One region of the Pseudomonas sp. IAC-BECa141 genome, then DNA from elsewhere that is predicted to be linked to it. Evidence: predicted binding sites of a transcription regulator. Region 1 holds the regulator's gene; each other region holds the start of a gene.
What was found. The regulator FliA, encoded in region 1, starts transcription of late flagellar genes. The targets are predictions, from matches to a motif close to CTAAAGTTTNNNNNNNNNNNGCCGNTAA.
Positions count from the first base shown of each region.

Region 2: I5961_RS13170 (methyl-accepting chemotaxis protein) is a predicted target of FliA. The motif match lies at 1,242-1,269, and genes of this name have one in related genera.
Region 3: I5961_RS04325 (Maf family protein) is a predicted target of FliA. The motif match lies at 736-763, and genes of this name have one in related genera.
Region 4: I5961_RS27560 (methyl-accepting chemotaxis protein) is a predicted target of FliA. The motif match lies at 938-965, and genes of this name have one in related genera.

Region 1 is NZ_CP065410.1:1,749,045-1,751,245, reverse strand. It holds gene I5961_RS07925 (protein phosphatase CheZ) at 1-79, opposite strand, end outside; gene I5961_RS07920 (chemotaxis response regulator CheY) at 98-469, opposite strand; gene fliA (RNA polymerase sigma factor FliA) at 637-1,377, opposite strand; gene fleN (flagellar synthesis regulator FleN) at 1,374-2,201, opposite strand, start outside.
Region 2 is NZ_CP065410.1:2,878,126-2,880,326, reverse strand. It holds gene I5961_RS13180 (GNAT family N-acetyltransferase) at 1-366, shown strand, start outside; gene I5961_RS13175 (hypothetical protein) at 420-953, opposite strand; gene I5961_RS13170 (methyl-accepting chemotaxis protein) at 1,336-2,201, shown strand, end outside.
Region 3 is NZ_CP065410.1:989,281-991,481, forward strand. It holds gene mreC (rod shape-determining protein MreC) at 1-181, shown strand, start outside; gene mreD (rod shape-determining protein MreD) at 181-672, shown strand; gene I5961_RS04325 (Maf family protein) at 872-1,468, shown strand; gene rng (ribonuclease G) at 1,526-2,201, shown strand, end outside.
Region 4 is NZ_CP065410.1:5,992,745-5,994,945, reverse strand. It holds gene I5961_RS27565 (LysR substrate-binding domain-containing protein) at 1-887, shown strand, start outside; gene I5961_RS27560 (methyl-accepting chemotaxis protein) at 1,072-2,201, shown strand, end outside.

The DNA of each region.
Region 1 (2,201 bases):
CAAGGCTTTCGACCAGTTCGACCGCGTGTTTTTTCAGGGTCGACTCGAAGTCGCCCTGTGAAGATTCTTTATGCTCCATAGCTCCCCCGCGCGTTCATCAGCCGATGCGTTCGAAAATCTTCTCGATTTTTTCTTTCAACGCCTGGGCCGTGAAAGGTTTGACCACATAGCCGTTCACGCCGGCCTGGGCCGCTTCGATGATCTGCTCGCGCTTGGCTTCAGCGGTCACCATCAGCACCGGCAGGTGCTTGAGTTTTTCATCGGCGCGCACGTGGCGCAGCAGGTCGATACCGGTCATGCCGGGCATGTTCCAGTCGGTCACCAGAAAGTCGATGCTGCCGCTGTTGAGCACCGGAATGGCGGTGGTGCCATCGTCGGCTTCAACGGTGTTGGTGAACCCCAGATCACGCAACAGGTTCTTGATGATCCGCCGCATCGTTGAGAAGTCATCAACGATGAGGATTTTCATGTCTTTGTTCAATTCGACCTCCAAGCAGTCTTAAACGCGCCCAGCACCTGGACGCGCCATTTCAATCAATCCGGCAAAACACTCGATGACTGTCTGGAGCACAACAGATCGAGACCGGTGCCGTTCACCACCGCACCAGCCTCGTTCGCAGTGTCCCCACACTGCCTTCAGCGCGCTCGCCACTCCCCCAAACGCCCCCGCAAGCGGGCCGCGCACTGGCTGTGTAACTGGCTGACCCGCGATTCACTGACGCCAAGGACTTCACCGATCTCCTTGAGGTTCAGCTCTTCGTCGTAGTACAGCGCCAACACCAGTCGCTCACGCTCCGGCAAATTGGCAATCGCGTCCGCCAGCGCGGCCTGGAAACGTTCGTCCTCCAGATCGCGCGACGGCTCCAGATGAGCACTGGCGCCATCCTCGTGCAGCCCTTCGTGTTCGCCGTCCTGCAACAGGTCGTCGAAACTGAACAGCCGGCTGCCCAGGGTGTCGTTCAAAATCCCGTAGTAATCGTCGAGACTCAATTGGAGTTCGGCCGCAACTTCGTGATCTTTAGCGTCACGGCCGGTTTTAGCTTCAATTGCTCGAATCGCGTCGCTGACCATGCGCGTATTGCGGTGAACCGAGCGCGGTGCCCAGTCCCCCTTACGGACTTCATCGAGCATCGCACCGCGGATCCGGATGCCCGCGTACGTTTCAAAACTGGCGCCCTTGCTCGCGTCGTATTTGGTCGAGACTTCAAGCAGGCCGATCATCCCGGCCTGGATCAGGTCTTCGACCTGCACACTGGCCGGCAATCGCGCCAGCAAGTGGTAGGCGATGCGCTTGACCAGCGGCGCGTAACGCTCGATCAGCTCGTACTGCGCATCACGCGCCGACTTTTTGTAAAGGTTCATACCGCTGGCGGTCATAGCACAGGTCCTGCCGTTTGCTGCACGAGGCGCTCGACGAAAAATTCGAGGTGGCCGCGCGGATTGGCGGGCAGCGGCCAGGTGTCGACCTTCTGTGCGATCGCCTTGAACGCCAGTGCGCACTTGGAACGCGGGAAGGCTTCATAGACCGCACGCTGCTTCTGCACCGCTTTGCGCACGCTTTCGTCGTAGGGCACCGCGCCGACGTATTGTAGGGCGACGTCGAGGAAGCGATCCGTGACCTTGGTCAACTTGGCGAACAGATTGCGACCTTCCTGCGGGCTCTGGGCCATGTTGGCCAGGACGCGGAAGCGGTTCATGCCGTAATCGCGGTTCAGCAGCTTGATCAGCGCGTAGGCGTCGGTGATCGAGGTCGGCTCGTCGCAGACCACCAGCAACACTTCCTGCGCTGCGCGAACGAAACTGACTACCGAGTCACCAATACCTGCAGCGGTGTCGATCACCAGCACGTCGAGGTTGTCGCCGATGTCGCTGAAGGCCTGGATCAGGCCGGCATGCTGGGCCGGGCTCAAGTGAACCATGCTCTGGGTGCCGGAAGCGGCCGGCACGATGCGGATCCCGCCGGGGCCCTGCAACAGCACGTCGCGCAGCTCGCAGCGGCCTTCGATCACATCGGCCAGGGTACGTTTGGGGGTGAGGCCCAGCAGAACGTCGACGTTCGCCAGCCCCAGGTCGGCGTCCAGCAGCATGACCCGACGGCCAAGCTCTGCCAGGGCCAGGGACAAGTTCACTGACACATTAGTCTTGCCGACGCCACCTTTGCCGCCGGTCACCGCGATCACCTGTACGGGATGCATGCTGCC
Region 2 (2,201 bases), 1.1 Mb from region 1:
TCGCCGTGGATCGGCGCGCCGGCGCAGCTGGAGCAGCGCTGGGGGCGATATGACGGGGTTTTCAAAGAAGTGGACGACAGTTTGCTCAAAGAATTGCAGCAACTGCCCGACCATTGGCTGATATCGATCAGACTCAGGCTGGCGCAGGGTTTCGACAAGGCCTGGCACCGGCTGACGACGATAGGCTTCGTGTTCAGCGGACTGGCGCCCGATGACAGAGGAGCAGGATGGCTGGCGTTGTTTCATCGGGGATTCCAGCCCAAATCCCTGACCTTGCATTGCCCGCAAATGCAGCGATTGCATGACGATATGCAGCGGCAGATCGCACCGCCGGCCTGTCATCGCAGAAGTGGCAGCCGCCCATAAACGCCGCATATAAACGAAAGGGCCCACCCCGTTACCGGAGTGGGCCCTGTCTTTCAGGCCTTGGCTTTTACACCTTGATCGGTAGGAGGCTTGCGCTCCCCGCCCTGACCGTAAGTCTGCAGGCTCTGCAGTACATAAATGGCTTTCTTGTACTCGGGGATCAACGTATTCGCGTACTTGTTGCCCTTGAGATTGTTGTTCTGGATGGTATCGAGTTGCGTGGCGAAATACTCCAGCGCATTGAACTTGGCATCCGGGTCTTTCTGGATGCCGAAGCGATCGAACTTGTCGCCTGCATTGAGCAAGGTCATGGACGTGATTTCGGAAATCAGGCCGCGGCTACGCAGCATTGCGCTCAGGCTGCCCAGTTGCTTGGCCGAAACATTGGTCGGATCGAAACCCTTGATGTTCTTGTGCAGACCCTGCTTGTCCATCTCCGCCGTATTGATCACGGTGGGATCGTTGCCGACCAGGGCCAGCATCTGCTTGACCTTCACGCTTTGAGAAACCGGTTTGCTTGAGCTTGCTGTATCTCGAACCAGCAGACCCGCCTTGGGTTGCCAGGCACCGGTATATCCGATAGTCATGCGCAGGCTCCTTGCGAAGAAAACATGAAAAATTCCTTGTTGAACCACTTTTGAGTTGCGCGGAGTATCGGCCGGCAAACTAGTGGCACCAACTCCTTTCTGCACTTTTTTACAATTTTTGTACATTCACGATACAAACCGTAAACCGCCCGGAAATACGGGACCAGAGCGATCATGACAAGGTGATTAAAGTGGGTTTATTGCTCTAATGTTCGGCCCGGTTAGTTCTTGTGTATCAGGCCCGATACGTTCCTTTGGTCGGGACCGCTTTTTTTAGGACGAAAGTACCTAAAGCTTCCCGAGGACCCGACGATACGTTAGGAAACCCGCGCTGTTTTTTTCCCTGCCCACAATAAGAATCCCTGCTCAAGGACCGGTTTCCATGCCCGCATTCCGTACCATTCAGGCTCGCTACACGCTGTTTCTGGTTCTGTTCATTCTGCTGTTGTCAGTTCTGACGGTGGTTGGCATCAGCCAACTGGTCGCGCCCAAGCTGCGCCATACCGAAGAACAAGTCGTGCTCAACCGCATTGCGGAAGTGGCCGAGCAGATCCAGGGCGAATTGAACAAGGTCCAGGCGCAACAGCGCAGCATCACCCAGACCATTCCGTTGCTCGACAGCGCAGCCATCGACACCGTGTTGCCCGGGCTGGTGGATCAATACGGTGAACTGAAAGTATTCGGCGGCGGCATCTGGCCGTTGCCCGGTCAGCGTGAGGCCGGACGCAACAAGTTCAGTACGTTCTGGCACCGTGATGCCTCCGGCAAACTGGCGGTGAACACCTTCTGGAACAGCGACGCGGCCCCCAACTATTACGACCAGAGCTGGTACAAGGGCGGCATGCAGACCCCGCGCGGCCAGTGTGCCTGGGCTGCTGCCTATAAAGATGACGCCAGCGCCGAACCACGCACCAACTGCGCCATGGCCATTCAGAAAAACGGCAGCGCCTGGGGCGTCTCGACCATCGACGTGACCCTGGGCTTCTTCAACGATCTGGTGGCGCGCAAGGAAAAAGACCTCAACGCCGAAATGCTGATTGTCGAGGCCGACGGCAAGATCATCAGCAACAGTTCGCGCATCAGCGGGCCGATCGTGCTGAAAAACATCAGCGAACTGGCCGGCGGCTCCACCTTCGCCAGCCAGGTCAAGGCCGGATTGCAAAACCGCGAGCAGGCGCAGCGCGTCGAATTCGACAACCACGGTGAAGCCAGCACGTTCTTCATGCGTCCGATCGAAGGCACCCCGTG
Region 3 (2,201 bases), 760 kb from region 1:
AACCCCTGCCACGGCGACACCGGCTGCGCCTGCCGCCAGCACCACGCCGGTCAAACCCGCTGCAAGCAAACCGCCTGCAGCTACACCAGCGGCCAGCAAACCACCGGCAAGTCAACCGGCGGCTCGACCCGCGGCCAAACCGCCAGTCACTGCGCCGGCTACCACCGGGAGGCAAGAATAATGGTCGGGGCTACCGCATCGCGGAACGGCTGGATTGTCTGGCTGACGTTTATTGTCGGCATACTGCTCAGTGTGTCGCCACTGCCCATTTTCATGGAAATCCTGCGCCCGCTGTGGCTGGCCTTGCTCCTGACTTTCTGGGCTTTGTATCTGCCGCACACCGTCGGCATGGTCACGGCTTTCTGCCTGGGACTGGCCGAGGACGTGCTGCAGGGCGACCTGCTCGGTCAGAATGCCTTGATCCTGACCCTGATCACATTCCTGGTGCTTTCATTGCAGCAACGTCTGCGAATGTTCCCGATGTGGCAGCAAAGCCTGGTGATTCTGGTGATCTTCGGCCTTGCCCAGCTGGTACAGCTTTGGCTCAGTGCCTTGACCGGCAACCGTCAGCCGACTCTCGCGCTGGTCCTGCCGGCACTGGTCAGTGCCTTGCTCTGGCCATGGGTCAGCTTCGCTCTGCGTGGATTGCGCCGTCGCTACAAAATCAACTGATCGCTCAGGCATTTGCCCGTACCAGTGCTTGCCTCGCAAATGAAGAGCTTTTTGAGCGAGTGGCTGTTGTTGCCAGACAAGGCGCCGTGACGAGTCATAGCGTGCTATGGCGAGGAGCGGCAACGCAGTAGGCAACACCAGACGCCGACCAAAGGGAACAGCATTTGCGAGGCCGGGCACCAAACAGGGAGATGTCTTGATGAAGCCGCTTTACCTCGCCTCAGGATCGCCGCGTCGGCGTGAATTGCTCACGCAGATCGGCATCCCGTTTACCGCCATCAGCGCGGATATCGATGAAACCCCTCTAGCCCATGAATCCCCATCGGCCTACGTCGAGCGCCTGGCGCGCGGCAAGGCCGAAGCCGGGCGGCGCACGGTCGTTTCCGATGTGGCGTTTTGCGTACTGGGCGCCGACACCGCCGTGGTGCTGGACGGCAAAATTCTTGGCAAACCGGTGGACGAAGCCGATGCATGCGCCATGCTGATGATGCTGTCCGGAAAGGAGCACGAGGTGCTGACGGCGATTGCCGTGCTCGACGGCGAGCGCTGCGAGTCGCGTGTGGTGCGCAGTCTGGTGCGGTTCCGGTCGATCAGCCGCGAAGAAGCCGCCGCCTACTGGGCCAGCGGCGAGCCTCGGGACAAGGCGGGTGGCTACGGCATTCAGGGGCTCGGCGCGGTGTTCGTTGCCGGCCTCAATGGCAGTTACTCGGCGGTCGTCGGCTTGCCGGTGTGCGAAAGCGCAGAACTGCTCGGCCATTTCGGCATACCCTGTTGGCAAACCCTGAACGCGCAATGAGCGTCGAACGGAAAAGATGCGGCCATAATCGTGAACATGCCTGAACGAGACCCTGCCATGAGTGAAGAGATTCTGATCAACATCACGCCGATGGAATCGCGCGTGGCGGTGGTCGAAAACGGTGTGCTGCAAGAAGTGCACGTCGAGCGTACGCAAAAACGCGGGATCGTTGGCAACATCTATAAAGGCAAGGTGGTGCGCGTCCTGCCGGGCATGCAGGCGGCATTCGTCGACATCGGTCTGGATCGCGCAGCTTTCATTCACGCCTCGGAAATTTCCCTGCGCGAAGGCCCGGCGGTGGAAAGCATCAGCGCCCTTGTGCACGAAGGCCAGAGCCTGGTGGTTCAAGTCACCAAGGATCCGATCGGTTCCAAAGGCGCGCGGCTGACCACGCAACTGTCGATTCCGTCGCGCTATCTGGTGTACATGCCGCGCACCGCCCACGTCGGCATTTCCCTGAAAATTGAAGACGAAGCCGAGCGCGAACGTCTCAAACAGGTGGTCAGCGATTGCGTGGCCAAAGAAGGCATCAAGGAGGCCGGCGGCTTCATTCTGCGCACTGCCGCCGAAGGTGCCGGGGCCGATGAGATCCTGATGGACATCCGCTACCTGCGCCGCCTCTGGGATCAGATCAACGAACAGATCAAGACCATCGGCGCACCGAGCGTCATCTACGAAGACCTCGGCCTGGCGCTGCGCACCCTGCGCGATCTGGTCAGCCCGAAGATCGAGA
Region 4 (2,201 bases), 2.0 Mb from region 1:
GCGCATTCGAAGCGGCGGCCCGTCACAGTTCGTTCACGCGGGCCGCCGAAGAGTTGTCGATCACGCAAAGTGCGGTGAGCCGGCACATCCGCACGCTCGAAGAGCATTTCGCCTGCCGCTTGTTCCATCGCAGCGGTCGCAATCTGCAACTGACCGAGTCGGCGCGCCTGCTGCTGCCGGGCATCCGCGAGGGATTCGCCGCCCTGGAGCGAGCCTGCAATACCTTGCGCGCCGAGGATGACATCCTGCGCATGAAAGCTCCGTCGACCCTGACCATGCGCTGGTTGCTGGCGCGGCTCAGTCGCTTCCGCCATCTACAGCCGGGCAACGAGGTACAACTGACCAGCGCCTGGATGGACGTGGATTCGGTGGACTTCAACAACGAGCCCTTCGATTGCGCGGTGTTGCTCAGTGACGGGCATTTCCCGCCGGACTGGGAAGCCAGCCTGCTGTTTCCAGAGGAACTGATTCCGGTCGGCGCGCCGAATCTGCTCAACGACCAGCCCTGGGACGTTGCACGGCTGGCCAGCGCCGAATTGCTGCACCCGACGCCGGATCGCCGGGACTGGCGCAGTTGGCTGGAACACATGGGGTTGTCGGATCAGGTGTCACTCAAGGGCGGGCAGGTGTTCGATACCCTGGAACTCGGAATGATTGCGGCGGCCCGGGGCTACGGTGTGTCCATGGGGGATTTGCTGATGGTGGCCGAGGATGTCGCGCAAGGACGCCTGAGTCTGCCGTGGCCGACGGCGGTCGCCAGCGGACTGAATTATTACCTGGTGTGGCCAAAAACCCGTCCGGGAGGTGAACGTTTGCGCCGCCTGAGCGACTTCCTGCAAGGCGAAGTCCGCGCCATGACGCTGCCGGCGGTCACACGCTTGAGCTGAAACGTTCGAGCCTGCACAATGCCGGCCTTTCGCCATAACCCTGCTATTCGCTCAAGTATTCGGTTTTACCGCCGAATACGTGCATGTGGAACCGTCGTGCCGGTATCCACGATTCACCCCCACTATTAGAAAAATTTCCGAGTCAGGATCAAGGAGGATCCCGTGGCTCGGCCAGGAGCTGTCCATGTCTCAACCTCGCGCTCGGATCGCCTCGCAGCTGGGCCTCGCGCTCGCCGTGATACTGGCGATTGTCATCAGCGGCAGTACGGTGTTCGCCCTGCGTTCGCTGGACACCGCCAACCTCGCCACTCGTGAAGAACACCTGGCCAGCGAGGCACGCCTGCTCGCCGATCAGTTGAGCACTTTCCACGGCACGCTGCGTGAAAGCACCCAGCGCCTGAGCGGATTGTTCGAGAAGCGCTTCAGCGCCGGCCTGAGCATTCATCCGGGCGAGCCGGTCAACGTCGCTGGCACCCAGACCCCAGGCCTGCATCTGGGCAGCGAAGTGCTGAACAACAACTTCAAGGAAGTCGACGAGTTCAAGCAGATGACGGCGGGTGTCGCCACGCTGTTCGTGCGCAGCGGCGAAGACTTCGTGCGGGTCAGCACCTCGCTGACCAAGCAGGATGGCAGTCGCGCCATCGGCACCTTGCTCGATCACGCTCACCCGGCCTACGCGAAGTTGATGGCGGGGCAGGGTTATGTTGGCCGCGCCTTGCTGTTCGATCGCTCCTACATGACTCAATACACCCCGGTGCGTGACAGCAGCGGCAAGGTGATTGCTGTGTTGTTCGTCGGCTTCGATTACACCGACGCGCAGAACGCCCAGTTCGAAAACCTCAAGCGCTTCCGCATCGGCCAGACCGGCTCGCTGGCACTGCTGGACGAAAAGAACCAATGGCTGGTGGCGCCGGCTGGCGTGCAGGCGCTGGATCAAGCGGTTCCTGTGATCAATGATCTGGCGAAAACGCCGGGTAAAGGTCGGTTCTGGAACGACAAGTCCGAAGACTTCTACAGCATTGCCGTGCCGTTCGAAGGCGGCCCGTGGTCGGTGGTGGCGAGCATGCCGAAGGCCGAGATTCGCGCGGTGACCTGGAGCGTGGGTACCCAACTGGCCATCGGCAGTCTGCTGGCAATGTTGCTGGCGGTCGGCTCCGTGGTCTGGTTGCTGCGCAGCAAACTGGCGCCTTTGGGTGATCTGGTACGTCAGGCGGAAGCCCTGGGTGCCGGTGATCTGAGCGTGCGTCTGAGCGTGTCGAGCAATGACGAAATCGGCCAGTTGGCCCGCGCCTTCAACCAGATGAGCCAGGCGCT